DNA from 2 places in the Teredinibacter turnerae T7901 genome. Region 1 is predicted to be linked to the other one. Evidence: predicted binding sites of a transcription regulator. Region 1 holds the regulator's gene; the other holds the start of a gene.

Region 1 (15,401 bases):
CCGTAAAAGTCCGCCTCCAACTCCTGACTGCGACCGTAGTGTGCTTGAAATGCCTGCGCGCCGACCGAAGCTCCAGCACCGATCAACGCAGCTTTATCATCCTCAACCGCAGCACCTGCCGCAACAGTTGCCGCAAGTACCCCGACGCCGAGAATTTGCTGACGGGTCATTTGGTTTGCGCTGTGTTCCGCTGCCGCGTGCACGACTTCGTGTCCGAGTACCGCGGCCAATTGAGCTTCGTCATCCAAGAGCACCAACAATCCGCGGTTCACGGCAATTTTGCCACCTGGCAGGGCCCAGGCATTGGGGACATTGTTGTTGAGCACCACGAATTCGTAGGGCAGTTTTACCTCACTTTGCGCGGCTACCGCCTGACCCACCTGCCTGACATAGACATTGAGATCGGGGTCCACCACATAGCGTCCGCCCTGCTGCTGTTGCGAGGGAATATATTGTTGATTACCCAGGCGGATTTGTTCCGCAACGGGCATCGTCAGTTGCCGTTTACCCGTGACCGGATTGACAGAGCAGGCTGTGGCCAAAGTAGTGACTAAGATAAGCGCAATAAGGGCCCGCAAGTGGTGATGCAGCGTGAGCATATGTTTTCCTTTGCTTTACAAGGTGGTGAGCAGGAACTGTAAACGTCCATTATAATGGCCGCGTTTCGTCCTGTTGATAAAATTGTGACTCCGTTCCACACGCTTTGTTCATTGCTTCTCTCTAGCGAAAGCGCCGAACAATGCCGTGCGAGACGCGGTACGAGTGTCATGTCTCGACAGGAGCGTGAGGCACATTGATTCGAGTACAGTTAGAGAGAGTGAAATGACAGATAACGCGTTGCAGGAAATTAGTTTATTTGCTGGGCAGCAAGCCGACGGGCGGCCGGTGATGGAAACCCTGCAAGTGCGTAAACTCGACGATGGCGCCTTTCAACTGGTTAAATCTCCGGCGTTTGTTCGAGGTATTGCCAGTGGTGATCATATTAAAGTGGATCGCAAGACTGGCAGTTTCACTCTGGTGAAGCGCGCTGGCAATTTATGTATTCGTGTGTTTTCCCGGACCGGTGCAGCGGCGTTGGCAGAACAACTGGTTCCTGAGCTGGAAAAACTGGGCGGCGAACTGGATTACGAGAATGCGCGGATGCTGGTGTTTTCGATCCACGTGAGTTGCGGATTTCAAACCATAGAGGACATCCTTAACCGCTGTCTCGGTGACGATGGCGGCAGTACCTGGATGTACGGTAATGTGTACGATATCGTCGAAGGTCAACAACAGCCGCTTAATTGGTGGCAGGAAATTCTGAAACCACAGTAGCTAATTCCCTCGTTGCGTGTAACTTCTATTACGCCGATAAACATAGCCACCTGTAGAGTGTGGTTATGCACCGTTATAATCTCACCCAAATGAATTAAGAAAAAAACGGCCATGCTGATTGTTATTTCCCCTGCCAAAAACCTAGATTACGATTCTCCAGTTCCTACCGCCAAAAGCACGAAAGCTGCATTGTTGGACGATGCCAGTGAATTGATGGACGGGTTGAAAACACTCGCGCCTCAGGATGTTTCTCAATTGATGGGCATAAGCGATAAGCTCGGCCTGCTGAATTACGATCGCTTTCAGGACTGGCAATTACCGCTTACCAAAAAAAATGCGCGACAGGCGCTGCTGGCGTTTAAAGGCGATGTCTACGTGGGCCTGGACGCTTACAATTTTTCGGCTGAGGATTTCGATTTTGCGCAGCAGCACTTGCGGATTTTATCCGGCCTGTACGGGGTACTTAAACCGCTGGATCTGGTTGCGCCCTACCGACTGGAAATGGGTACCCGCTTCGCGAATGACCGCGGTAAAGACCTCTACGCCTTCTGGGGTGACAAGGTTACCGCAGAGCTCAATAAACCGATCAAAAAGCTCGCCAGCAACACCCTGATTAACCTGGCGTCTAACGAGTATTTTAAATCGGTTAAGCCTGCGCACCTGCAAGCGCAAATTATCACGCCGGTGTTTAAGGACTGGAAAAACGGCACCTACAAAATCATCAGCTTTTTCGCTAAAAAGGCGAGGGGCCGGATGAGCGCCTATATTATTAAGAATCAAATTACCGACCCGGAGTTGATTAAACAGTTTGACTGGGACGGTTATCAATACAACAGCGCTATGTCCGACGCCGGTCAATGGGTGTTTACCCGCAAGCAATAACGGCGAAAGCTCGCGCCTCTGGAAGGGGAACCCATGGCCTTGCGAGTACTGGTAGTGGACGACGCGAGTTTTGTCCGGGATACCATTAAGCGCACTTTGCGTCAGTTTATCACCAACCTGGAGTTGCACGAGGCTACAGACGGCCGCCGCGCGCTGGCGATCCTTAAAAACAACGAAATGGATCTGGTGTTATCCGATTGGGAAATGCCCGAAATGAGTGGCGAGGAGTTGTTGCGCTGGGTGCGCACCGAGGCGCGCAACCCCAGTATGCCTTTTGTGATGATCAGCAGCCGAGGCGACCGCGACCACGTGGTACAGGCTATTCAATCCGGGGTGAGCGACTATTTGGGCAAACCCTTTACCGCCGAGGAACTGCGGCGCAAAGTGGGCAAGCAGCTCAAGAAAATTGGGTATAAAGACGAAGGACGACCGCGCCAGGAAACCAGTGCTTTTGGTTCGCTGGATGTGCTTACCGGTGGTAATGCGCAGGCTAAAACGGTCGCTCCAGAGGACGTTGCTGCCGCAAATCCATTATTTGCCAAGCCCGCGAAAGCAGTTGTGGCCAAGCAAAAAAAGAGCGGTCAATTTGAAGGTAAAGCGCAGCTGCGGTTCCCCAATACGGCCTGCCAGGTGATGGTCCGGGAATTGTCGCTGCAGGCGATGAGCGGATTCATGGTGCGTCCGGAGGTGTTGCCCACACTTTTTGACCAGGCCGTCGTGGATCTGGAAAACAAAGACGGGAAAGCGTTGGCCCGCTTAAACGCGTATGTCCACAGTCTGCAAGCCGTGGAAAATCATCCAAACACCAACAAACTTAAAATTGTGGTTCGCTTTGTCGATAACGACCCCGAAAAATTTGAGGTGATCTCAAAAGCGATAGCAGGCGCTTAGTTAGGGGGGCAGCCCAAGACGGTATTTATCGACACACTCGAACAGGAATTTGTGCACGACTCTACCCTCCCCAACTCGTTAAAAACGCACTAAATCTGCTGCCTTGGCGAAGTAGTGGTCAAATTCTTGCTGCAGATCCCAGTACTGGTCGGTATATAAGCTGTTAAATATGGATATGCGTGCGTAAAATGGTGCATGATGCGCCATTCTGTGTTCTTGATGCCGCGTCGCAGCCGCAGTGGTTTGTACACAAGAAAATAAATACGCACAAACGTTCACTGGTATGAGCAAACCGTCAGGCGTTGTAAAACGCTTACCCCGGAGGGACCATGGAAGAAGACGTCAAGCCTTTTAGTCAGGCCTGCGAAAATAATAAGGAACCGATACTGTGTGTTTTGCGCCGGGTATTCGAGCCTTGCCGCAGGGTGATGGAAATCGGCAGTGGCACAGGCCAGCATGCCTGCTGGTTCGCATCGCATCTTGACCACTTAAAGTGGCAGCCGACCGACGTCAGTCAAAACCTCGCAGGTATAGAGCTGTGGCGTGCTAGCTGCCCAAGCCCCAATCTGCTTCCCGCCCTTACCTTTGATATCCGCGATCCTGAGTGGCCTGCACCCGGCTGCGATGGGGTCTTTAGCGCGAATACTGCCCACATCATGAGTTGGCCATTGGCCTGTGCGATGATCGAGCGCGTTGCAGACAATCTGCCGGCGGGCGGGGTTTTTGCGCTTTACGGCCCGTTTAATTACCATGGTACCTATACCAGCGACAGCAACCGTGATTTTGATCAGTGGCTGAAAGAGGCAGATCCGGAGCGTGGTATTCGCGACTTCGAAAAGGTAGACCAGTTAGCGTTGAGCCACGGTTTACATTTGTTTGAAGACAATCCCATGCCTGCAAACAACCGCCTGCTGGTGTGGGTTAAACGCCCTCAAGACCTAATCTAGTCTGATCGGTAGCGTATTCCTGATAAATGCGGTGTGCTGAGCGCCTAGCCTGGTTCACCGTGTGTTGACGGCGCGCTGTCAAATGCAACTGCAAGTTCCTCTTCTTCAGAGCTATAACGATAACAAATGGGTTACCCATTGATGGAGGTTACATGAGTCAGCTTTCTTCCCGCCGTCGTATTCTCAAGCAGGGCCTGATGGGTGCGGCGTTGGCGGCTTCGCCGTCATACAACCCTCTCGCAATCGCCAAACCCGGCCGACGCAAAATTGGTGTCGCGCTGGTCGGTTTGGGTTATTACAGTCGCGATCTACTCGCGTCTGCACTGCAACTTACTCAGTACTGCGAATTGCGCGGCCTGGTGACAGGAAGCCCGGAGAAGGTTCCCCAGTGGCAGCAGGAATATGGCATCGCCGACCGTAATATCTATTCCTACGAAACCATGCACCAGGTGGCTGATAACCCGGACATCGACGTCTTGTATATCGTGGTTCCCACCGGGCTGCACGAGAAATACGCGCTCATTGCGGCCAATGCCGGTAAGCATGTGTGGTGTGAGAAACCAATGGCGATGACCGAAAAAGAATGTCTCTCGATTATTGGTGCCTGCAATAAAAATGGCGTTCAGCTGGCGGTAGGCTATCGCATGCAACACGAGCCGAACACGCGCACGGTAATGTCTTACGCGAGCTCGCAACCGTATGGCAAATTAAAAAACATTATTGCCAAAGCCGGTTACGCCGGGGGAGCGCCCAACCCGGACAACTGGCGTTTAAGCCGCAAACTCGGCGGTGGCGCGCTTTACGATATGGGGGTGTACCCGATTAATGCTGCGCGCTATACCGCAGGCAGCGAGCCAGTCGCCGTGACTGCCCGACTTGAAGTCGAGCGCAAGAACGTCTTCAAAGAAGTGGATGAATCCGCCTATCTAACGCTGGAATTTCCCGGGGGTGTTATCGCTGAATGTGCCACCAGTGTTGGTCAGAATATGAATATGCTGCGCGCGAATTGCACCAAGGGCTGGTACGAGCTGGAGCCTATGCAGGCCTATTCCGGGGTGAAAGGCCGAACCAGTAGCGGTGTACTGCTCGACAAAACGGTTGCTAATCAGCAGGCTCGGCAAATGGACGACGACGCACTGGCGATCTTCCACAAGTCGCCGGTACTGGTGCCAGGGGAAGAGGGGTTGGCGGACATTCGAATTATCGAAGCGGCCCATCGCTCTAACGCCAGCGGTAAGCGTGTAGCGCTCTAAGAAGAAAAGAGCGTTAGCATCGCAGATACGCGCTTGTCGCCTGGATAAATCTGTGCGCACTCCAATACTGGGGTGCGCGTCTGTTATTTGGTAACCTCTGCGTTTCACTGACTGTAACAACGCACCTACCTGTGACCGCATCGCCCTCCTCCCTCAGTCTCGCACAGCGACCTCTCACCGAGCTAAAAGGTGTGGGTGACAAACTCGCCGCCAACTTCGCCAAGCTCGGCCTGCACAGCCAGCAGGATTTACTGTTCCATCTGCCGTTGCGTTACCTCGATAGAACCCGTATTACGCCGCTGGGGCAGTTGCAACTGAATACCTCGGTAATGATTCAGGGCGCGGTATTGCGAACCCAGGTCACCTTCGGTCGCAAGCGTAGCTTGTTAGTACAGTTGGAGGACGAAAGCGGCCAGACCTGCTTGCGGTTTTATCATTTTACGGCTTACCAAAAAGACCGCCTCGAGCCCGGCACGCTGCTGCGCTGCTACGGCGAACCGCGACTGGGCAGCTCCGGGCTAGAGTTCTATCACCCGGAATACGATGTTATTGACGCTGCGGCACCACCGCCGTTGGACAATACCCTGACTCCAGTGTATGGCCTTACCGAGGGCGTTTCCCAGCAGCGGATGCGCAGTGTTATCGAGCAGGTGCTGGCAAAAATCAAACAGTCTCCACCCGATGAGTACCTGCCGCGCGACGTGAATCAGCGCTTTGCCTGTGAGTCACTGAGCGAGGCCTTGCTGTGCGTTCACCAACCGCCACATTCCGTGCAGGTTAAATCGCTGCTCGAAGGGCACCACCCTAGTCAGCAGCGCCTCGCCTACGAGGAACTGCTCGCGCACTTTCTCGTCAAGCGCAAACTTCACGCGATAGCGGCCCGCCAAAAAGCGCCGAGGCTTACCCTAGACACCAGCCTGCAAGAACGCTTTCTCGCACAGCTGCCGTTTGCCCTGACAGGCGCGCAACAGCGGGTTTGCCGCGAAATTTTTAACGATCTGGCAAACGGGAGCCCCATGTTACGGATGGTGCAGGGTGACGTGGGTTCGGGTAAAACGCTGGTGGCCGCGCTGGCGGCACTCGCTGGAATCGACAGCGGCTTCCAGGTGGCGGTAGTTGCGCCCACGGAGATTTTGGCCGAGCAGCACTTTCGCAATTTTGACGGCTGGTTGAGCGGCCTCGGTTTCCAGGTGGAATGGCTGGTCGGCAAGCTCACTGTCGCCAAGCGGCGCAATGCTCTGGAGCGCATCGCTAGCGGCGAAGCTCAGGTAATTGTCGGTACTCATGCACTGTTTCAGGAAGGGGTAAATTTCGCGCGGCTGGGGCTCTCCATTGTGGATGAGCAGCACCGTTTCGGTGTCGACCAACGATTGAGTTTGCGTAAAACCAATGCGGACGATCAGCTCCCGCACCAGTTGGTTATGACGGCGACACCGATTCCTCGCACCCTGGCGATGGCGGCTTATGCGGAACTTGACTACAGCGTTATTGATGAATTGCCGCCTGGGCGAACACCGGTAAATACCGTGTTGATCAGTCAGCGGCGTCGCGCGCAGGTGGTGGAACGCATTCGCGCGGCCTGTGCCGAAGGGCGCCAGGTGTACTGGGTGTGCACACTGGTGGAGGAGTCGGAATCCCTCGCCGCCGCCAATGCGGAGCAAACCGCCAGTGAATTGCGCGAGGCACTCGCTGATATCGCCATCGGCCTCGTGCATGGGCGTCTGAAGGCGACTGAAAAAGAAACGGTGATGGCAGCGTTCAAAGCGGCGGAGCTACAGTTACTGGTGGCTACCACGGTCATCGAAGTGGGCGTGGATGTGCCCAACGCGAGCCTGATGATCATTGAAAACCCGGAACGCCTGGGGCTGGCGCAACTGCACCAGTTGCGTGGTCGCGTGGGCAGAGGAACTACCGCGAGTCATTGTGTACTGCTGTACGGCGATAAGTTGAGTGAGCAGGCGCGCCAGCGGCTACAGGTGTTGCGTGAAACTAACGATGGCTTTTTGGTGGCGGAAAAAGACCTTCAGTTGCGTGGGCCGGGTGAAGTGCTGGGTACCCGCCAAACCGGCGATATGCAATATCGCGTTGCCGATATGGTGCGTGACGAGCACCTACTGCCAGAGATTCACCAGTTGGGCGAACAGTACCTTCACCATCAACCAGCTGTGTGCGAAAAACTCATTCAGCGCTGGATTGGCGACAAACAAGCCTATATTAACGCGTAGTAGCGTTTGCCTTATTACCCTCCTTCCAGTATCGAGCGTTCGGCGGTCGAGCTGTTAGTTAACTGGGAATATAGTTCACCGGGAATGCAGCTGACCGGGCTCCGGAATCCTTTTGTCGCGTTTTCTATGAAAAAAAGTTCTGACGCATAAATCAACATCTGAGGCGTTAGTCGGTAGGATATGAACTATAGTGCTAAAAAAGTATTCAGCGCCATTAGCATTTTGCCGTCGTGCGACTTTTCATCGCTGACGGCGCAATGTTAATGCGGTTAGTAGCAGGAGAACGTTTGTGTCTTTACCCGCCAGTATTCAGGAGATGTTGGACACCCAGAAGGTGAATTACAACATTGCGCCGATGGATCGCTCTGGACACCCGCTTGGGTCCAGTCAGATGCAAAATATCTGTATCGTGCAATCCGTATTGTTGCAGGATGCGCATGGCAGGGTGCAGGTTCTGCTGCCAGCGGGTTCGCTGGTGGACCTGGAAAGCCTGTCGCGGCATACAGAGCGCAATTTCGAGGGTGTTAACCTCGACGATGTACGTCCCTTGCTGCAGCAGCACCAGTTGACCTGTATCCCCGCCCTGCCGCGCTGGCAGAGCATGCCTACAGTGGTCGATGAACGCTTGGTACAGGCATCTACGCTCTGGCTGGAGTCGGGTACCGGCACCAATATGCTCGAGCTGAGCCGCGCGGATTTTCAGAGCATTATTGCCACCTCCGAAGTGCTGCCCTGCGCCCTGGATGCGCCTGTGTTGAGTTTCGATGGCGACAAAGAGGAGGCGCAGATTCTCGATTCGGTGAAGCGCTTTACCCAAAAGCGCGTAAAGCAGCGCCTGGACGAAACCCTCGAGCTGCCGCCACTGCCCGAAACCGCGCAGCGCATTATCAAACTGCGCGCAGACCCTAACGCCGATATCAGCGATCTATCGAATATTGTCGAGATCGACCCGAGCCTTGCGGCGCAGGTCGTGAGTTGGGCGGCGTCGCCCTATTATTCTGCGCCGGGCCGGATTAAGTCCGTGCACGACGCAATTGTACGAGTGCTGGGTTTCGATATGGTGCTCAACCTGGCTCTGGGCTTATCGCTCGGCAAAACCGTCAATATGCAGGTGCTGACACCCCAGCAAATCGCGCGCTACTGGCGCGATGCGGTCTACTCGGCGGCCGCGGTGGAAGGTCTGGTCACCAGTATCGAACGCCCGTTCCGGCCAGGTTTCGGCATGGCCTATTTGTCGGGTTTGTTGAGCAATTTTGGCTATCTGATTCTCGCCGACGTATTTCCGCCCTACTTTGCCAGTATTGAACGCATGGCGAAGGCGAATTCCCACGTTCCCAGCGCCTGTGTTGAACAACATCAGCTGGGCATGACGGGCAATCAAATTGCCGCCTGGTTGATGGACAACTGGAATATGCCGGAGGAAGTCGTGATCGCGTTACGGCACCTGCACAATCCGAATTACCAAGGTGAGCATGCGGTGTATGCCAAGCTGGTGGGTCTTGCTCAGCAGATGCTGGCCAATGCAGGTTTTGGCAATCGACTGACTCGCCCGATAACTGATCACGCGTTTGCCGAGTTGCACCTGGACCCAGAGACGGCCCGTATTACCGTGGAAAATATTCTCGAGGCCGGTGACGACCTGGACGCAATCGCCGAAAAAATGCGCGCCTGATTTGTTATGGCGCGTATATCATCTATATTCCCGTCAATTATGGCACCGGATTCCTTAAGTTTGGCCGGTTCTATCTACTAGAAGAAATCCGTCTCGAGTGGCGCGTTTAACACGTTGTCAGCCTCTGCAAACTGATTTATCAATAACATGCTGAAGATTAAAAACTGATCAGCTTGTTTAATGATGATTGGAGGTACTGCAGTGGCGACGACTCAAGCACTTAACAAACCCACGACTATGCGGGGTTTTGGCGGATTGTTGCGCAATAAGCGTTGTCAGAAGGCAATGCGTCTGCTGACAGGAACCGGTGTCTGTGCCCTGCTGAGCCTGGGTGTGTACTTTCTGACCCAGAATTTTTCCCGGTGGGAGAGTGCGGATAAATATGCGGACCATGGCAGGAATTACAATCTCACGCCGTTTGATATTAACGATGCCGCGCGGGTTTGCACCAACAAAACCGCAGACCGTTTCGGCGACCAGTTAGTGCGTTCCTATGTGGATTACCACTCGACCCGGTACGATGCGCGATTGGCCATTTACAAAGTATTTATGCACGCGCAGCTGGGAGACCTCTATCTGCATAGTGATGCGCCGGTCCACTGTTTTGTGGACCCCAAAGAACACATCGTCACACACTACCGCAGCTTTGAAGCGCGCAAATCACTGATGACCCGCGCAATCAGTTTTATTTCGTTCTAGGTTCGTCCGGCGGCTGTTTAAAGTAGTCGCCGGAGGTTACTCCCATCGACATGTAAATATTGAACAGCCCGTCGAAACCAAAATCCGCTTTTTGCACCCAGTCCACGGGCGCATACATGATGGCGCCGCCAAAGGGAACTGGTGCGCTGGGGACCATAATCGCATAGTGTTCGCGACCGCCCATAAATACCGGTGTGGGACTGGTGAGCAGGCCCAGCACGGCCATGCCACTGCGATCACCGCCGAAATAACACAACACGGCTTGCATGCTTTTGTACTGGGCTTCCTCGTGTTTATCAAACATGGTGACAATGCGCGAGAGCGTTTGGTACACCGAGCGCACAAAGGGTACGCGCGCCAGTAGACCACTCATTAAGCCCTGCCACTGGTGGCGCAATCGGGACTGCACCGCCACACCCAGCAAGTAGATCACTGCCACCACACTCGCTACCCCAATAGCGTAGGCGGTAATTTCGGACGTCACGAAGTTCAGCCCGATATTACCAAATAGTCGCCCGATAAAACTCTCCGGGCCGAGATAGCGGTGCAACAGATCGGCCGCCCATACGATGACGGCGATGGTGAGCGTTAATGGAAGCGCGGCAAGTATGCCGGCGAGAAAGGTGTTGCCGACCCGACTAAACAGGCGGGGCCTAGGCAGGGGTTGCGCCATAAAGCGTCCTCGCGCAATGGAGAGTCAGAAAAAGTGTCGGTGGCGTATCATCCGCAAAATGCATGGACATCGCAATCGCGATGCCCCTGGCATGAGCAGCGGTCAGGATTTCGCGGCGATCTGGGTTGTTTCGCCTTCGCTGCGGGCGATAAATGTCGCGCAGCAGCTGTCGCTGAATACGTTCACTGCGGTGCGCATCATATCTAAAATTCGGTCGGTTACCAGCAACATTCCGATCCCTTCCAATGGCAAGCCAATGGCACTGAGAATAACTGCGATTGCCACCAGGCTTGCAGAGGGGATTCCCGCTACGCCAATGGAGGTGAGCAGCGCGATGGTGACGATGGTGAACTGCGTTGCCAGGGTGAGATCCAGGCCGTAGGCCTGAGCGATAAACATGGCGGCAACACACTCATAGAGCGCGGTGCCATCCATATTGATGGTCGCGCCCAACGGCAACACGAAGGATACTGTGCGGTTGGAAAGCCCCACATTTTTTTCCATGCACTCCATGGTGATAGGCAAGGTGCCGGAAGACGATGCGGTGGAAAATGCCGTAAGTAAGGCTGGAGTCATACCGCGATACTGACCAACCGGATTCACCTTCGCGAGAAATTTTAAAATGAGCGGCATGGTGATAAAGGTGTGGGCGGCGAGGGCCAGCACCACAGTAAAGAAAAAGGTTAACACCGGGACAAACGCTTTGAAGCCGGTGGACGCGACTGTATTGGCTACCAGGGCAAATACGCCAATGGGCGTGAACTTCATTATGAACAGCGTTATGCCCATCATGGTTTCGAAAACACCCTGCCAAAAATTAACCAGGGTTTCGCGCATGGGCGACGCAATTCGGGTCATAAAAAAGCCAAATAACAAACCAAAGCAGATGAGTCCGAGCATCTGCCCTTCTGCTGCTGCCTGCACAATATTCGGTGGCAGCATGCGGTGAAATACAGCGGCGACGTCACCCGTACCACGCCCCTCAATCTTATCGAGATTGGCGCCCACCTCCTCCTGGCTGCTGAGGTTCAAGCGCTCACCTGCCGGCTCTCCATTTATGATGCCGGGCTGGATGATGTTCACCAGGAAAAGCCCCATTAAAATAGCAAACAGACTGGATGCGAGGTAGAAGCCGAGCGTTTTACCACCCAGACGGCGCAAGTCATTGCTGCTGCCCAGGGTGCTGATGCCACTGATAATGGACGATAAAATAAGTGGCACAATGATCATCTTTAGTGCGTTTAGGAAGAGCGTTCCAACAAACGAGAACGTACTGAGGAAAGGCGCCGCGCTGGCAGGGTTGTTTTGCGAGAGCAGGTTGATGCCCAGGCCCACTGCGATAGCGAGGCCGATGGCAATCAGTATTTGCCAGTGCAGTTGCAGACGAATCATGAATTATTCCTTGTGCTGGAAGGGGTCACGCAGACGTTTGCCTGCCTTGAAAAAAATCTGGTTTTTAGCCGCAATGCGCAACGCCTCGCCGGTTTGCGGGTTGATTCCGGTGTGCGCATTGCGGTGGCGCACAGAGAAACTGCCGAGGCCCGGGAGTTGTACCCGCTCGCCGCGGGCCAGCGCATTGGTCACCTGTTCGACAATCGCCTCGACCACATCATCTGCCTGAACGCGGTTGAGTTCGCCGAGTGTACAAAGCTGCTTCACAAGATCTGTTTTACGCATGAGAGGGGCTCCGGGTAGAATAATCACTATAAAACAGCTTCAAAGCGCGGTTCAATGAACACAAGTTCCCCAAAAGTTTCTCCCCAGCCGATGCCCAAGTGGCGTGCTTACTTGCAATTGATGCGCCTGCATCGCCCTATCGGCATCTACCTGGTGTTGTGGCCTACGCTCTGGTCACTCTGGTTAGCGGCCGGTGGTGTGCCGCGCTGGGACCTGCTGGTGATATTCACTGTAGGGGTAGTATTGATGCGTTCCGCCGGCTGCGTGATCAACGATTATGCCGACCGCAAGGTGGACGGCCACGTAGAGCGCACCCGCAGCCGGCCATTGGTCACTGGGCTGGTGTCTCCCGTTGAGGCGGCCGCGTTGTTTGCGGTACTCAGTCTTGCGTCATTTTTATTGGTGCTGCAAACCAACGACCTTACGGTATACCTGTCGGTCGGCGGCATCGCGCTGGCCTTTTGCTACCCCTTTATGAAGCGCTATACCCAATTGCCGCAGGTGGTTTTGGGAGCCGCGTTCGCCTGGTCCGTGCCGATGGCATTTGCTGCGCAGACCGGTGAACTGAGTAGCCATATCTGGCTACTTTATACCGCAGTTTTACTCTGGACGGTGGCCTACGACACTTTTTACGCGATGGTCGACCGGGATGATGATCTCAAAATCGGAGTGAAATCGTCAGCCATCCTTTTTGGTGAACAGGATAAAGCCATTACGGCCTGTCTGCAGATGATGACCCTGATCGCGCTGCTTATGGTCGGTACCAAATTCGAATTGGGAACCTTTTATTACCTCAGCCTGGCGGCCGCGGCCGGGCTAATGATTTATCAGCAACTGCTGATCCGCGAGCGGCAGCGCGATGCCTGCTTCAAAGCCTTTCTGAACAACAACTGGGTCGGCATTGTGATCTTCGTTGGTATTGTCTGCGATTATCAATTTCGCTAGCCATTGATTTCGTTAATACAGACGCCGGTGGCGAAATACGGCCGATGTCATAAAATCGAAACAAAAGCTTTATTTAATGCCCGTGACTTGGGTCATTCAGGTTGCCCTATTGCGCACCTGTAATTACTGCAGATACTCCACCTTATTCTAAGACTTTAGGTTATACCTCCATGGTTGAAAAAAAGATTCTAGTGGTCGATGACGAGCGCGCGATTCGCGACATGCTCCGTGTGGCCCTCGAGATGGCCGATTATGCGGTGCTGGAAGCTGCCGATGCCCAGGAGGCACACCAAATCGTGGTGGACACCCGCCCCGATCTCATTCTATTGGACTGGATGATGCCTGGCGTGAGTGGTATTGAGTTCGCGCGTCGGTTGAAATCGCAAGAAGTGACCCGTGAAATACCAATTATCATGCTCACGGCGAAAGGCGAAGAGGACAACAAAATACAGGGCCTGGAAATAGGTGCGGACGACTATATCACCAAGCCATTTTCCCCTCGCGAGCTGGTTGCCCGTCTCAAGGCGGTATTGCGCCGCAGTGATTCCCTTTCAAGTGGCGACCCAATAACCGTAGAAAACCTGTGTCTCGACCCTACCAGTCACCGCGTTACCATCGCCGGGATGCCGGTTCAGCTGGGCCCCACTGAATACCGTTTGTTGGAATTTTTCTTAACCCACCAGGAGCGCGTATACTCACGTAATCAGTTATTGGATTATGTGTGGGGTGGCAACGTGTATGTGGAAGAGCGGACTGTGGATGTTCATATTCGCCGTTTACGCAAAGCCCTGAAGCTGGAAAACCACGATCGCCTCGTGCAAACCGTGCGCGGTGCGGGCTACCGGTTCTCAGCAAAATTTCTCGCTGCTGCTGAATAAACTTCCCGGTTCTGCTTATGTTTCGTAAAGGCGTAGCGGCCGAACTGCGCTGGTTGCTGCTGTTCGTCATTGTGGGTTTCAGCATTGGCCTGGTTTTCGACCACGTCGTTATGATGCTGCTGGTGGCCGCGCTGGTGTTTGGCGCACGCCTTATGCTGCGCATCTCCGAATTGGAATCCTGGGTGGAGGCGACCCGCCAGCGCGGTCTGCAGGAAAACAACCTGGAAGGCGTTTGGGCGGAAATTGCGGAAGACGTGGTACTCATCATCCGCCGCTATGAAAAAGACAAGCTGCGCCTGCAACAGGTTGTGGAGCGGGTCCAGCAGATGACGGCGGCACTGACCGACGGGGTTATTATTGTCGACAAGCACCACAACATCGAGTGGTGGAATCGCGCCGCCGAAATGCAGTTTGATTTCCAACCGTTGGATATAGGCCACAAGGTCACCAATTACCTGCGCAACCCCAAGTTCATCAAATACTATGAAGGCGGCGATTATAAGGAGCCGCTGGATACCTACTCGGTACGCCATGAAGGTCAGCACCTTCAGTTCTTTATTCATCCTTTTGGCGACGGTGACCGGTTGATTATTGCGCGTGACGTAACCCGCGTTGCCAACCTTGAGCGGATGCGTCAGGACTTCGTGGCAAATGTTTCTCATGAGTTGCGAACACCGTTAACCGTTCTTAGCGGTTACCTGGAAACCCTGGCCGATACCGGCGTATTGCCTGAACGCTGGGACAAACCCATGGGACAGATGCTGGAACAAACCAGCCGCATGAATCGCCTGATAAACGACCTGCTCACCCTCTCCCGCCTGGAAACTGACGACCGCGATTTCGGCCAGCGCCCGGTTCCTCTGCTGCCTCTCCTGGAGCAGATCGTGGCGGAAGGCCGCGCGCTAAGCGGCGAGCGCGGCCACGAATTCTTAATTAACTGTGGCGAAGGCATCGAAATCATGGGGCAGGAGGACGAGCTGCGTAGCGCTATCGCCAACCTGGTTTATAACGCTGTTAACTACACGCCAGATGGAAAAAAAGTTTCCATTCTGGTCAACAGCGATCCCCATGAATTGGTGCTTAAGGTGAAGGATAATGGCGAAGGTATTGAGTCGCGCCATATTCCGCGTCTGACTGAACGTTTTTATCGGGTGGATGCGGGTCGCTCGCGCGAAACCGGTGGCACTGGGCTCGGACTTGCCATTGTCAAACACATCCTGCTGCGCCATGATGCGGATTTGAAAATTCGCAGTAAGGTCGGCAAGGGCAGCACCTTTTCCTGTCATTTTCCTATCAAACGCGTTATTCAGAGTTCACCCGAGCAGCAACCCTCGTAGACAAGCAC
Region 2 (15,401 bases), 1.6 Mb from region 1:
CCATGCTCGATGCAGTTTCTTCCAGTGACGAAGCCTGCTGCTCAGTGCGCTGGCTGAGATCCGCATTGCCCTGCGCGATTTCATTTGCCGCAGCGCTAATAGAACCAGCGGCAGTACGTAACTTACTAATAACATCGGTAAGTTTATCCGCCGTTTCGTTCGCATCGTCTTTCATCCGACCAAAGGAACCTTGATAATCCCGAGTAATTCGCTCAGAAAGGTCTCCGCGAGCCATCGCGCCAAGCATACGAATAATATCGTTCAGCGCGACTTCGGTTGTACTAATAAGGTCGTTCAACCCTTTCGCCAGCACTTCAAAAAATCCGGTTTTTCCATCCAGTACAATGTGCTTACTGAAATCACCGGACGATGCGGCCTCGATTATTTCATCCACCTCCCGTTCAATAGCCACTTCTTCTGTACGATCCTTCCATTCCACAACAGTGCCTATGCGCTGACCGTCAACCGTTACCGGGTTTGCCGTTACAGTGAACGTACGCCCTCCCACTTCGGCTTTTCCTTCGTAGGTGGATTTTAAATTGTTTACGAGGCCTCGTTGGTGAGCAGGATTTTTATGGAAAATATCCATATTCGCGCCCATCAGCTTGCTGGCATCGAAGCCGGTGAGAGACTTGCGAAGATCGGACTCCGCATTTTTCATCATGTTTACGACAGCCGCATTCATATAGATGATGTTTGCATCGTTGTCTGCAATCATCACATTGGTGGTCACATTATCCAGTGCTTGCCGCACCCGGGCATTTTCTTCCGCTTCGGCTTTTTCCACCCGTTCTTTGGCAACCGCATCTGTTCGGTCATCCCATTCAACAACGGTACCGAGATGATTACCTGCGCTGTCATGTATTGGTGTTGCGATCAAGTTGAAATTCAATTCACCTACATCCAGGCTAGTTTTATAGGGTTGTTTCAAAGTTGCGAGCATCGACCGCTGATGCTGCGGATTTTTATGGAATTGATCCACATTAGCGCCCATTAACTGGCTCGCATTAAAGCTGGGCAGTACTTTTCGCAGCTCGCTCTCCCGCCGCTCCATCATTTTGCGAACGGCGTTATTCATGTAAATAATATTGAGATCCACATCCGCCATCATCACCGAGGTATTACACACATCCAGCGATTGACGAATACGGGCGTTTTCCTCCGCAAGGAGCTTCTCTTTCAACTCCTGTGCGAGACGTTCTGTTTTGTCGTCCCACTCCAACACCAACCCGAGTCGCTTTCCGCTAGAATCCTTCCAGGGTGAAATAATCAAGCCAAAAGTCAGGCCAGAAATCGTAAAATCTTTTCGGTAGGTTTCACTAATACCGGATAAGCGCTGTTTCAATTCACTATCGGAAGAAAAAAGCGTACCCAAATTAAAACCCATGATGGAGGATACACTGAAACCTGGAACGTCTTTGCTCAGCAGACTCTCGCGCTGGGCGAACATCTCTTTGATAACCTTGTTGAGGTAGATCACTTCCAGCTGCTCATTAACAAACATCACCCGCGACTGACAAATATTCAGCGCATCCGCCAACTCTGCAAGCTTTCGGCTTTCAGCTTCCTGGCGTTTTTGTTCGGTAATATTGATCGCGTACTTGATGACTTTATACACGCGGCCATCGCGGCCTTTTAACGGGTTGTATGACCCATCGATCCAGATCTCATCCCCGTTGCGGGCAAACCGTTTAAACTGCGTCTGCTGCCTCTCACCTCGAGCAAGGGATTCCCAAAACTGGCGGTATTCGTTAGAGTTCCCATACTCCGGTTCAACAAACAGACGGTGATGTTTACCAACGAGTTCCTGGGGGCTGTAGCCCATGGTGCTCGCAAAGTTTGTGTTGGCGTATAGAATATTACCGGATGGGTCAAACTCAATAACTGCCATTGCATCGCTGGCCGCTTCTAGCTTTAGCTTTAACTCATAGGTGTCATCTGACCCAAGCCCGAGCTTGGAAAGGATACTAGTCATTTTTAAGTTCCTTAATCTCTTCTGAACTTTTTCGCAATGGGATAGAAATCCCCCGCCACCGAAAGCACTGCACGAACCCAAGGGTTCTTACGCCAAACAGTCACTTTCAGATTGGAATACCAAATGATCATTTCGACCAATTACCAAAATCTGGTGTGCTGTTGCACACCCTTCGCGTCCATAGGAAGTTGCACCCACGATGAAAAGACTGCAACTTTACTTTCCAAAATTCTATTTTTGCTAACCCACCGAAGTTTGAATTTGCTTGGCGACATTAGCGAGGTTCGGTACGTCCTCTAACGTTAACAGCTCATCAATATCCAGCAGAATGACCATTTTGTCTTCGACGTTAACCAGACCTTTTACAAAATCGGTATTCACAGCGTTCGATAAATCGGGCGGTGGCCGCATATCTTTTTTGCCGAGTGAGTACACATCCGACACGGCATCCACAACAATACCCATTACCCGATACTCGCTGCTTTCTGATTTAACCTTGAGCACAATCACCACCGTTACCGGCGTGTAATCAATGGCTTCCATACCAAAACACTGGCGCAGGTCAACGATTGGAACGATGGTGCCGCGCAGATTAATTACACCCTTGATATGAGCAGGCGCATTCGGCAGCGGTGTCGCACTCTCCCAGCCGCGAATTTCCTGTACACATAAAATATCGACCCCGTACTCTTCACCAGCCATAATGAAGGTCAAGTATTGATCTGTCTGGTGACTATCGGGACTGATACCGTCACCTGCATTCGCCACGTTTGCCACCACGGCACTATCGGCATTTGCGTTAGCCTGCATATTCACCTCACTATTAACCCGGCAGCCTCCGGGGCTACACGAAAAGAGTCGAACCTATCCTTGTTTCTACTTTCTTCGCTTCTTCACTTTTTAAAAACTCTCAGGCTTTTTAAACCCGACTAGCTGGCAAGCTGAGCCAAACCCTGTAAACCTTCTTGCGACATACGCGCACGCGCGCTCGTTTGCACAAATTTATCGCCAGCAAGTTTGACGATGCCGGTAATATCCAAAATCAATGCAACCGTGCCATCACCCAGTATTGTTGCTCCAGAAATTCCATCAACCCTTCGGTAGTTTTGTTCCAGGCTTTTAATCACAACTTGCTGTTGCGCCAAGAGTTCATCTACAACAACGCCTACTTTCCCACCTTCGTAATCAACCACTACGATGAGAGAATGGTCCATATCTATCGCATCTGGCTGAACTGTGAATGTTTTGTATAATTCAATAATAGGCACATAATCATCACGAAGTTTAAAAACATTACAGCCACCAGCGACCTTGTTAATAAACTCACGGCGACAATGCAACGATTCAATAATGGAAACAAGCGGAAAGATATAGGTGTTATTGCCCACCCGTACTAACTGGCCATCCAAAATCGCGAGGGTGAGCGGCAAACGAATCGTGATAGTTGAGCCTTTGTCTTTTGTAGAGCGTATTTCAACAATACCGTTAAGGGCTTGGATATTGCGCTTAACCACATCCATACCTACGCCGCGACCAGATAAATCACTGACTGCCTGCGCCGTTGAGAAGCCGGGCTGAAAAATCAGATCATAGGCCTGTTCATCAGTGAAGGTTTCGCATTCCAAGGGCGTTACCAGATTTTTCTCAATGGCCTTTTCAATTATTTTTTCTCGATCCAAACCCTTGCCATCGTCACTGATTTCAATCACCACATTGCCGCCCTGATGGTAGGCATTCAAGGTTATTTTACCGTTTGCGGGTTTGCCTTTTGCCAGCCTGTCCGCTGGCATCTCGATGCCGTGATCCACCGCATTTCTTACCAGGTGAACCAGCGGATCACCTATTTTTTCCATCACGGTTTTATCGAGTTCGGTGTGTTCACCGAGCATTTCCAGTTGAAGATCTTTACCCAACGCCTGACCTAGATCTCGCACCATGCGCGGAAAACGGCTAAACGCAAAACTGATTGGGAGCATGCGAATTCGCATGACTGACTCTTGCAGCTCACGCGTATTTTGTTCCAGCTGGCTAAGACCCTCGAGCAATTTTGGCAGCCTGTTAACGTCGAAATCGGTGCCCAACTGGCCAAGCATGGACTGCGTAATAACCAGTTCCCCAACCATATTGATCAGGTTATCTACCTTATCAATACCGACCCGGATGGACCCCGTTTCCGCCGATTTTTTAGCGGGTGCCGGTTTGGCTTTTGGCGCACTCTCAGCAGGTTTCGCTGTTGGCACGCTAGCCGTACTTTCGGCCGCTACCTGCGGTTTGGTCTGTGGTATCTCAGGCGGTGAAGCTGCTGCCACATTCGTCGGCGGGGTTTGGGCTTGCGGCGCCTTTTGCTCCTGAAGTACATCCTTTGTTACCCGATCTGCAACAGGCTTGGGTTTACTGTTGCTCTCTTGCGCAATAACCAACTCGGCGTCATCAACTACCCATTCAAAAACAGCTTCAATACTTTCCTTTGTTGCAGAGGACGATACAAGACTGAGCTCCCAACTCATAAAACAGTTTTCACAGTCAAACAGGCTCAGGCGTGGAAGTTTGTCCACAAAAGCCGTTGCGGTGAGCTCCCCTAACTCCGCGAGTGAAGTAAACAGGCGCAAGGGTTCATTACCAGTGTGCAGAATTGTGGCGCCGGGTTTAAATAAAATTTTCCAGTGACTCAAACCCTCGGTCTCGTTGATACCCAACTCTGACTCGTCGATCACCCATTCAAAGATTTCCTGAATTGCCGATTTCTCGCAATCGGACTCAAGCAAAATACGCCAGCTTAAATAACAGGATTCAGCATCGAATGCGTTAAATGCCGGTAGGTTAGGTGTGCAGCTTACGCTCAATAGTTCTCCGAGATCGCCCATATCACGGAGCATTCGCAGAACATCATTACCGGTTTTAAGAATGTCGCTGCCGGGAGTAAATCGAATTTCCCACAGAGTCGGCCCCTGGGGATCTTGCTCTGGTGCTTGCTCCGGAGCACATTCCTGCGAATCGGTTACGTCCGAATCAGAGGACAACATGCGGGCAAACTGGTGCTTTAGCTCCATGGACAAAGGTGTGTGCCCGTCGTCACCGCCCTGCAATAGCTGGAGCATCTCGCGCATGCAATCCACGGACTTCAAGCAGAGGTTGACGTCGTCGCCGGAGAATTTCCGCGTGCCCGCACGCACTTGATCCAGTATGGTTTCGAGGTCGTGAGTAAATTCCGAGACGGAGGTAAAGCCAAACGTAGCACTACCGCCCTTGATGGAATGTGCGGCACGAAAAATTGCGTTAATAGTTTCACTGTCGATATTGTCCGGATCGAGCTCCATGAGCGCGGACTCCATAACATCGAGCCCTTCAAAACTCTCTTCGTAAAATACCTGGTGAAATTGCGCGAGATCTATCGTCATGATCGACTACTCGTTTGCCTCTTTATTTCAAGCAAAACCCGCCATCAGCAAGGCTGGCGTGCGAAGCTACAACACTTTACCGATAGTGGCGAGCAGTTGATCGGGATTAAACGGTTTCACGATCCAACCGGTTGCCCCAGCCGCCTTGCCCTCTGATTTTTTATCGACGCCAGATTCCGTCGTCAACATCAAAATCGGCGTAAATTTGTATTCTGGAAGCTGGCGTAGCTCTTTAATCAGAGAAATACCATCCATGTTCGGCATATTGATATCTGAAATTACTAAATCAACACCAGATTCGGCCTTCGCAAGGCTCAGTGCTTCAACCCCATCGGATGCTTCGCACACTTGGTGACCCGCGCCCTTCAAGGTGAAACTGACCATCTGCCGCATTGATGCCGAATCGTCAACGGCGAGTATTTTTGCCATAGAGCTAATCTCCAATCATCGAACAAGGAACACTCTGAACCTGATCAACGTACATATTGCGTTAAATTTTTTTGCGGCTGCTTTGGGTACCGGCATCGCCACGCATAAAAAATTTTCAATCGACAACGTTTTCTCAAGTACTAATGAATACCAATATAGGAGGCAACACCCAATATTTCCGCTGCTTTGCATAACTTTTCTGAAGGGTGATCCCAGGTAACATTGATTTGCCGCTCTTTTGTCGCTTGCACAAACGCTACCAACAGCTGCAACCCTGCTGTATCGGCTCGTACCACCCCCTCTCCCTTTAACACCACTTCATCACAATCCTGTTTATCCACCAGAGCCTCAAACTCTTCGTGCATACTGTGGATATTTGCAATTGTCATGTTTTCAGGAAGATTAAAATCGACTGAATGGGCCATTATGCACCTCCAAATCACACCACATAACTGAAAGGTTCCAAGCGCTGTTAACAGGCAACCCGATCCTTACCAGCATCATTTTTTGGGGTATAGCCACAGGCAATAACCCATTTCAGACTAAGTCTAGTCTGTGTTGGTCAACTTTCTAGCCTGTTCATTTTTTATTTAATTCGTCTAAGACAGGTACACACTAATAACTCAATACACGAACTTTTTATTGCTTATAACTTTTTAATGTCAAAAAAAATGCTGTAATTGTCGTATGCTTCTACTACTAAAAATTTGAGCGTTTAAGACGACGGAATTTATATAACGACCGGTCGTAAGACTAGTATTTTTAAATAAGGACTGCGAAAATTTCGCTGTGTTCAGCCAACGCAAAACTGGAGTGACTATGTTGGATAACGCGGGAAGGAAACTACACATCGCCGTGTTCGCGCCCTACCTACAGGGTGACTACATGGGGGAGATCATCAATCAACTGCGCGACAGCTGCAACCTGAAGCACTACCGCTTCAGCGCGGTTCGCACCAATGGCTTTGGTGAGTTCAATCTTGGTCTGGGCCTCGATCAGTACGACGGTATTATCGTTATCCGCAATGCTGTTAGCCCGAAGCTGATTGAGAGGATACAAAACCGAGGAATCCCATTACTTGCAGTGGCCCACGACTATTTCCCTTTGGATGTACCCATAGTTACCAGCGACAATGATGCTGGTACCGAGCTCGCCTTCAACTACCTGCGTGAACGCGGCCATAGTGAACTCTTGTTTGTGGGTGATATTACGCAGTACGATTTGCGCAAGCGCTACGAGCGCTTTGTTGAGCTATGCCGCGACGCGGACTTAAACTGCGGCACCGATCATATTATTTGTACCCCGAACGCGATTTTTTCCGGAGGGCTTGCCGCAGGCCGTGAGTTTCTGGAAAGAACTTCCCGTGCGAGCGGTGTTATTTGCGGCGCTGGCCACACCGCGATGGGCTTCGTGCGCAAGCTGCACGATGCCGGCATAAAGTGTCCTGGCGACATTGATGTTATTACCTTCGATGCAATACAGCTTATGCAGGCGATGACACCAGGGCTGCCGTATGTGGATCAAAATCTCGATGTGCTGGCACTTCGCTGTATCACGACTCTGGAAGGAATGATCCACAGCAGTACTTTACCCACTCGAGTAATCACTATTGCCCCAACTATCTTCGATAACCAAGGCGAGCGAGAAACCAAAGAATCTGCTCAAGCCCAAACTGACCTGTACCAGCTGGCGCAAACCGGAGCCGTGCTCCACAACAGTCTTGAGATAACCCAGGACATAGTGGCTACCAGGCTCGATAAAATAATGACCGTGGCCCCCCTGTTCGATCAGTTTATGGAATTCGGTGTTCTTTCTTGCCTGGTTCACGATGGTCAGCGACGGGCTCACTTGCATGTGCACAAAATTTTTACGCTGACAGATGTTTCCGTGATTCGCAGTAATCAGCGGGAATACACCTGCACACCAGACAGTTTTCCTCCACCGGCAATTAGGGATGAATTTAACGGGCAGCACAAAGTCACGATTCACTTCCCGGTCTTTAGCGGCGATCACATTTGGGGGGTACTCACATTCTTTGCCGATAAAACCTGCGATAAAGACGCGATCAGCTTCGTGAATTTTTCGAGTTTTATCGACAACATTGTGTTTAGCTACGGCAAGGTTTTGGAGGTACTAACACTGGAGCAGGAGCTGAAAAAGAACGAACGCAAGGCGCCGCATATTAATCGCGGCCCCATGCCCATTGGCAACCTGCCCAGCTTTGAGTGGGATCTGGAAAAGGGCTCGGTACAGTGGAGCGACATAGCACTAGAGCTGCTTGGTTTCACTACTGAACTGGAAAAAACCATTTATCGGAAAATGGAAATTTTCGATAGAGTCCACCCGGACGATGAACACAAGCTGCGCAAGGAGCTCACTGCTAGCTTATCCAACCTCGGCACACTGGCTACCGCAGCCAGACTAAAAACCGCCGAAGGGGACTATCGCTATTACAGTCTGCAGGGGGAAATTCTGCACGAAGAAGACAGTCGCGCTGTGCGTTACCGCTGCTGTCTTTCGTTGTTGAATTAGCGTCTGTTAACACTCATTCAATCTCGCTTCTGGGCGACCCACTCGTCCAGTGCTTTCTGCTCCAGCCGATCGTCTGCGTCGTGTTCTTCTTGGATATAGCGGGTACGCAAATCTTCCAGCGAGCGGGTTTTCAGATGGCTTTTGTGCCACGCCAGCTGCCGGTGCTGTAACTGCTGTTGCAGAAGGGCGATCTGGTGCTCCTGCCCGCTGATCGCAACGCTCAATTGCTGCAGGAATGCTCGTGTTTGAATGAGTTCGCTCGGTTTAACCGCACGGGTATTCGCCTGCATTCGCTCCACATAACCTTGATAATATTGCGTTAGATCTCGCAGTTGGTCCTCTGCGAGTTGGAGCGCGTTTTTGGCTTGAGTGAAGTTATCTGCAGCCGTTTCTTCGGCACGCCGGGCGAGATCGACAACAATTTCAATTCTCTTTGAACGCTTGCTGGCCATTACAATGCTCAGCGCCTATTTGCGCTGAGCGGCCGCTGTTGCCGTGATTGTGCTGTTTTCAGCGTACCGCCTTGCTGAGTTTGTTCTGCGCTGGCAGCGGGTGTGGTCGCTGCACCAGACTGCACTACCGTAAACAACTGCGCTAGACTCTGCGGGTAGGGTGCAGGTTCACCAATTTTTTGGCCAATAAATTGTTGTAAGTGTGGAAATCGTTCAATAGCCGCATCAATTTGCGGGTCAGAGCCCCGTGCATAAGCGCCTATCGCGATCAAATCTTTGTTTTCCCGATAGCGGGCAAGAAGTTGTTTGAAACGCTGCGCTGCCGCCAAATGGTTGGCGTCGACAATATTCGGCATTACCCGGCTAATTGATGCTTCTATATCAATCGCGGGGTAGATACCCTGCTCGGCCAGTTGCCGAGACAAGACAATGTGACCATCCAGGATCGCGCGCGATGCATCGGCGATAGGATCTTGTAAATCATCACCCTCGGTGAGCACCGTATAAAACGCGGTGATTGATCCACCCCCTTTATCGCCGTTACCTGCTCGCTCTACCAGATCCGGAATTTTGGCAAATACTGACGGCGGGTAGCCCTTGGTCGCAGGCGGTTCGCCAATGGCCAACGAGATTTCCCGTTGTGCCTGAGCGAATCGGGTGAGTGAGTCCATCAGCAGCAGCACGTTTTTGCCTTGATCACGAAAATATTCGGCTATCCGCGTTGCCAGTTGGGATGCGCGCAAGCGCATAAGCGGCGCATCATCGGCGGGGGCTGCAACGACAACCGATTTTTTTAACCCTTGTGGCCCGAGAATATGGTCGACAAACTCTTTAACCTCACGCCCGCGTTCACCGATCAGCCCGACCACAACCACATCGGCAGTAGTAAAGCGGGTCATCATGCCCAGCAATACACTTTTACCCACACCACTGCCCGCGAACAGGCCGATACGCTGGCCCTTACCCACAGTTAACAGAGAATTAATTGCGCGAATACCCACGTCCAGGGTTTCGTCAATGGGGTGACGGTGTAACGGGTTAATTGTGCTGGGTTCCAGATCGACCTTGGCCCGACAACTCACAGGGCCGAGCCCATCGAGCGGCTGCCCGACGCCATTTAAAATGCGGCCACGTAAATGCTCACCCATGGATAAATTTTTGTGTGCATCCACCGGGACTACACGCGCCCCCGGCTGAAGCCCATCAACCTTCTGCACCGGCATAAGGAAAGTTTTATCCTCGTCGAAGCCGACTACCTCGGCTTCGACTTCTCGGCCACTGGAAAGTACGACCTTACACTGACGCCCCACAGACACATTCAGGCCCACGGCTTCCAGCGTAAGACCTACCATCCTCGTCAGCCGTCCCTGGGCGTGCGGTACCTGCTCCAGCGCTTCGTAATGCTGGTAGCGGGAAAGTCGTTTTAGCAGCGGGGCCGCCAGCTTAGTCACTTGCGGGCTCCTGATCTGCTTGCTCCGCGTGTCCAGTGTCTCCAATCTCTTCTTCATCCGTATCAGAAATTGCGGGCGATTGGTCAATTTCGCGAAAATAATTATCCAAGCGTTGGTCCACAGAATAATCAATTAAGCTCTCAGCCGTTTTTACGATACAGCCACCCTGATGCAGTTCGGCGTTTTCTGTTGCTCGCCAGTTACGTTTGCTCTCGGGTAGGTGCTCATCCAAAAGCGCCATATCCGCAGGGCTCAATTCCACCGTTATATTCTTCGCCCCCACCGGTAACTCGGTGAGTGCACGTTTTACGACCGGCGTTATTCTCTCTGGCTGGGCCGTCAGTTCGGTCACCAACAGCCGCCGGGCCAAGTTTACGGCCATCTCGACAACCAGCGATTCGAGCTGTTCATCCTGCTGCTGAGTGGGCTCGAACATGCGGTCTGCAATCGACTGTAACCGCGCTATTTCGCCTTCCATTTTCGCACGGGTTTCTGCGTAGGCCTTTTCCTCTCCGTGTTTGCGCCCGGCCTCCTCGCCCTGGTGCAGGCCTTTTTCCATACCTTCCTTAAAGCCGTCGGCGTAGCCTTCCTGTTGCGCCTGATCGGCGATGGCTTTTAGCTCTTCAGCGGTGGGAAGCTTGGGGGGTTCAACCTCCTCTATTTCCTCAATTACCGGCTCTGGCTCTTTCTCGGCTTGCTTTTCGGCGGCTTCGCGGCGAGCGCTTTTGATTATCTGACCGTCGTCATTCCACGCAGGTAAATCCCAGGCCGCAACAGTTTCTCCGGACTGGGGTTGCCACACACCAGCGGGGCGCTTTTTCTTATCGGAATCGACCACAGGCCCGCCTACATCATTTCTTCGCCGCCGCCGCCGAGATTAATCTCACCGGCATCGGCCATACGGCGGGCAATAACAAGAATTTCTTTTTGCGCGCTTTCCACTTCGGACACTTTCACCGGCCCCTTCGCTTCCAAGTCGTCACGCAGCAACTCTGCCGCGCGCTTGGACATATTGCCAAATATTTTATCCTGCAAGGTTTCGTCAGCGCCTTTAAGGGCAACAATGAGCACATCGGATGAGACTTCGCGCAACAGGGCTTGAATACCCCGGTCGTCGACATCTTTGAGGTTCTCGAACACAAACATCAGGTCCGCAATCTGGTTGCCCATATCTTCGTCTATTTCACGAATGGCATCCATCAGTTCGCTGCCTATGGAGCTGTCCAGATTGTTAACAATTTCAGCCGCCGTTTTATAGCCGCCCATTTCTTTGGTTTGCGAACCGGCGCTTCCGGAGAATTGTTTTTCGAGAATGTTGTTTAATTCCTGCAAGGCGCTCGGCTGTACTGTATCTAGAGCGGCTACGCGCATCATGACATCCAGGCGCACTTTTTCCGGAAAAAATGCCAGTACCTCGGCAGATTGATCCGCATCGAGATAGGCAATAACAATGGCCTGAATCTGTGGGTGTTCGTTGCGAATAATATCAGCGACGGAACGGGCTTCCATCCATTTCAGGGTATCCAGGCCGGTGGTGTTACCACCAAGCAAAATTCTGTCGATAAGACCGTTAGCTTTATCTTCACCGAGCGCAGAGACCAGCATATTGCGAATATAATTATCAGCGCCCATACCCAAACCAGTTTGGGTGCGCACTTCGTCAAGAAAATTCGCCAGCACCACTTCCACTTCATACTGCTGAATATTATTAAGCGCAGCCATCGCCGTGCCCAGGCGCTGAACTTCTTTCGGACCCATATGTTTGAGAATTTCTGCAGCGGCGTTCTCACCTAATGTCATCAGTAAAATCGCCGCTTGATCCACGCGGCTGATTTTAACTTCCGGCTTGCCATCTGCACCAATATTTTGTTCAGGCATAACTACTCTTCATTAATCCAGCGTTTAATCACTTGCGCCACACGGCCTGGATCTTCTGCAACCAAGCCTTTCACCGCATTTAATTGCTGCTCGTACGTTTCTTCCGGGCTGGGCAGTGCCAGCGCATCGCCACCAGTGAGCGTTACGGTTTCGTCAGACAGCGAATCAAACGAATCGATACCTGCAGCCTGCAACGCTTCCAACTCTTTTGCTTCTTCTTCCGCCTTCGTTTTGGCTCCAGCGCCAGCAAGACTTTTCAGCACTGGCCGCATCAAACCGAGAATCAGCGCGACGATAATCAAGAACCCAGCCAGCTGTTTTGCCAGTGACAAAAACCAGTCTTCTTTCCAGATGGGTAAATCACCACTGTCAAAATCCAGTTGCGCGACAAACGGTTCATTCAGCACGTTCACACTGTCGCCTCGCGCGGCAGAAAACCCGACGGCATCACGTACCAGTATAGCCAGCCGCTCCAATTCAGCTTCTGTCCAGGGAACGCGAGTGGCCTCGCCGGTCTCAGCGTTGCGTTGCACTTTATCGTCCACCACCACAGCCACGGTCAATCGACGCAGGCGCCCCTTTTGATGCTTGGTATAGCTAACCGTGCGATCCAGTTCGTAATTGCGTGTAGCGCGACTCTGGCTCTGCTGGGGCGGCGTTTGCCCGTCTCCGCCACCACCAGGTACAGCCACTTCTGGCGCTGCACCGTCGGCAGGCGGTTGATTGGTGAGCGCGCCGGGTATGCCGCCGGGGCCACCAGCGCCGATACGCTGCTCTTCGGAGGTTTGTTCGCTGCGAATTGCCGGTAAATCCGGGTTAAAGGTCTCGGCCGCCTGTTCCATTTCGGTGAAGTCCAGATCTGCTGCCACCTCGGTTTTAAAATTGGCGTCGCCGATTATCGGAGTCAACAGGCGGCGAATGCGCAACACAATATCGTCTTCCACTTTACGGGTGTAATCGAGGTGTTGGCTCGCTTGCGCCAGTTTCTCGTCTTCTGGAGCGACCTCCATCAAATTGCCTTTTTGGTCGACGATGGTTACGTTCGTCGAATCCAATTCGGGTATGCTCGCAGCCACCAGGTTGGCTATGCCCGCAATTTGTTTGGGCTTAATAGGCCGGCCCGGGTAGAGATCGAGAAACACCGACGCGCTGGGTTCGCGTCCATCGCGAACAAACACCGACCGCTTGGGGATCGCGAGATGGACGCGCGCCGAACGCACTGAATTAATACTGGCGATGGTACGCGCAAGCTCGCCTTCCAGACTGCGCCGATAACGGGTTGCTTCCATAAACTGGGAAGTTCCGAGCGGCTGCTCCTGATCGAGCAGTTCAAAACCAATGGTCTTATCGCCTTGGATTCCGTTCTCGGCTAATAGAATGCGAGCCTTCTGCAACTTGTCGACTGGCACCAGCAGGGCGCCGGTACTGCCATCAATTTTGTAGGGTATGTCATTAAAGTCCAGAACTTGCCCGACCTCTGCGGAATCCAGGCGATCCAGACTGCCGTACAGTGGTTTGTAGTCTTCGCCCTGGCTCCACAACACCACCGCAAAACCAATGGCGACGCTGGCTGCCAGGCCCACCATTAACCCGGCCTGACGAATTAAATTTAAATTATTAAACCCTTCAATTAAGTCGCCCGCGGGGTTAGCGCTTGAGGGAGAGGCCGCATCTGCCATGGTCAATTACCGCAATCAATTAAATAGGCATGTTCATAACATCGCGATAAGCCTCGACCAGCTTATTGCGCACCTGGACCATTGCATCGAACGCAACACCCGCTTTTTGCGACGCGATCATTACATCGGTTACGTCGACGGAGGAATCACCTCGCACGTAGGACTCGGCCATGCTACTCGAGGCCTGTTGTACCTCATTCACTTTATTAACGGCCTGCTCCAATAGCTCTCCAAACTGCGGACCATTAAGTTTGCGCGCCTGGTCTGCGCCCTGTACGGCTCGATCGGCATTAATAGCACCAGGGCCACCGAATGCAGACGATTGCTGTTTAAGCGCACGCATCTCCAGCAGCAGTCGATTAATATCCATTTGATTACTCATGATCGAACCCACACGTTATTTGCTTTGAGTACAAATATTTCTGTTGCCAGACAACGACAATATTTTGTCGTTTATTCGGCTACATTCATTTTCAAATCAAATTTTGCACAAAGTGGGCCAAGACTTTCCGCCGGCAATTTTTGTCCGCCGAACGAAAAAGCGTTTTCTTTTAGAGGGCTGGATAAACACTATTGCGAACGAAGTTTTTTAAGGTAGGCGCACGATCTAGAATGACAGTGAGCGCGAGTCAGGAGTGGGAGCTTTGCTATAGGGGAAGGGCCGAACCACTTGCCGCGATTCAGCCCGAAGAGAAGTTTAGAGCTGTAAGAAAATTTCGATTAAATATCGAAATCGAATTCTTGAACTTCTTTTAACAACCGAAGTTCTTCGATTTTATTTTCCAGCTTACGACGGGCGTCGATCTCGGGAATGCTGGTTGATAAATCCTCGTCAATTCCGGATTCCAGCGTATTTTCCAAGATCACATTTTCTAAGTCAGAAGAACTATCCAAAACCTCGATACCCATACCGTCGACTCCCAGGTAATGCGCGTTAAAGAAAAAGGAAATGCATCAAAACTAACTGCCGCTATCCTGTCCGGTGAGTGTGACAACTGAATGACGACTTACCAAAAGCGGGCCTTCTTTTCGCGATAATACCAAAAGTATTTGCAAATAAAAGCATTTTTGTGCGCTGCCTGGCAGGAGTCTAAAAAGCTTGGTTGCAGCACACAAAAATGTCGGGGAATGGTGTGGGCATGGCGCCAAAATACTGACTTTTCAATTTTTTCTAAAATAACGCAACCGCGTCTAAATCGTAGCCTTCATCGCGCAAACGGGCGAGTTTATAGCGCAAGGTGCGTGCGCTGATCCCGAGTTTCTCGGCGGTATTTTTTTTGCTGCCGCGTTGTTCCCGCAGGGTTCGCACAATAATTTCAAACTCGCGTTTCATAAGGTCGCGCCCCAGCTGAGGGCCATCATCCAATGTCATTGCAGCACTTTCTGCAAGCCCCTGGTTGGCAGTCGGGCCAGCGCTGTACGCTTGCTCGCCGCCAGCTATTGCCACCGGTGCCTGCTGGGATACAGCCACATCCACCAGCGAGGGCTTCTCGCTATATTGTTCTCCACCGCTCAATCCCAAGTCCAGTGCGGTGATGTTATTTCCGGGCTGCAAGATCAACGCACGTTGCATCACATTATCCAGCTCGCGAACATTACCCGGCCAG

Evidence for each region. The regulator PhoB, encoded in region 1, activates phosphate uptake and scavenging genes when phosphate is short. The targets are predictions, from matches to a motif close to TGTCATAAANNTGTAACA.
Region 2: a site for PhoB is predicted at 6,450-6,467, ahead of TERTU_RS05905 (substrate-binding domain-containing protein). Genes of this name have one in related genera too.

What each region holds. Positions count from the first base shown of each region.
Region 1 covers NC_012997.1:5,016,039-5,031,439, reverse strand. Annotated here, with positions in the region: gene TERTU_RS20290 (M48 family metallopeptidase) at 1-599, opposite strand, end outside; gene TERTU_RS20285 (DUF4265 domain-containing protein) at 823-1,314, shown strand; gene yaaA (peroxide stress protein YaaA) at 1,426-2,196, shown strand; gene TERTU_RS20275 (response regulator) at 2,230-3,087, shown strand; gene TERTU_RS20270 (DUF938 domain-containing protein) at 3,417-4,034, shown strand; gene TERTU_RS20265 (Gfo/Idh/MocA family protein) at 4,187-5,287, shown strand; gene recG (ATP-dependent DNA helicase RecG) at 5,419-7,512, shown strand; gene TERTU_RS20255 (aminoacyl-tRNA deacylase and HDOD domain-containing protein) at 7,802-9,184, shown strand; gene TERTU_RS20250 (hypothetical protein) at 9,386-9,883, shown strand; gene TERTU_RS20245 (DUF502 domain-containing protein) at 9,870-10,556, opposite strand; gene TERTU_RS20240 (dicarboxylate/amino acid:cation symporter) at 10,659-11,948, opposite strand; gene TERTU_RS20235 (HU family DNA-binding protein) at 11,952-12,233, opposite strand; gene ubiA (4-hydroxybenzoate octaprenyltransferase) at 12,288-13,178, shown strand; gene phoB (phosphate regulon transcriptional regulator PhoB) at 13,349-14,056, shown strand; gene phoR (phosphate regulon sensor histidine kinase PhoR) at 14,074-15,393, shown strand.
Region 2 covers NC_012997.1:1,378,158-1,393,558, reverse strand. Annotated here, with positions in the region: gene TERTU_RS05930 (methyl-accepting chemotaxis protein) at 1-1,975, opposite strand, end outside; gene TERTU_RS05925 (chemotaxis protein CheW) at 2,216-2,785, opposite strand; gene TERTU_RS05920 (chemotaxis protein CheA) at 2,905-5,373, opposite strand; gene TERTU_RS05915 (response regulator) at 5,440-5,802, opposite strand; gene TERTU_RS05910 (STAS domain-containing protein) at 5,943-6,227, opposite strand; gene TERTU_RS05905 (substrate-binding domain-containing protein) at 6,622-8,334, shown strand; gene fliJ (flagellar export protein FliJ) at 8,352-8,786, opposite strand; gene fliI (flagellar protein export ATPase FliI) at 8,795-10,237, opposite strand; gene TERTU_RS05890 (flagellar assembly protein FliH) at 10,230-11,075, opposite strand; gene fliG (flagellar motor switch protein FliG) at 11,084-12,115, opposite strand; gene fliF (flagellar basal-body MS-ring/collar protein FliF) at 12,118-13,794, opposite strand; gene fliE (flagellar hook-basal body complex protein FliE) at 13,814-14,176, opposite strand; gene TERTU_RS05870 (PA3496 family putative envelope integrity protein) at 14,515-14,688, opposite strand; gene TERTU_RS05865 (sigma-54-dependent transcriptional regulator) at 14,966-15,401, opposite strand, start outside.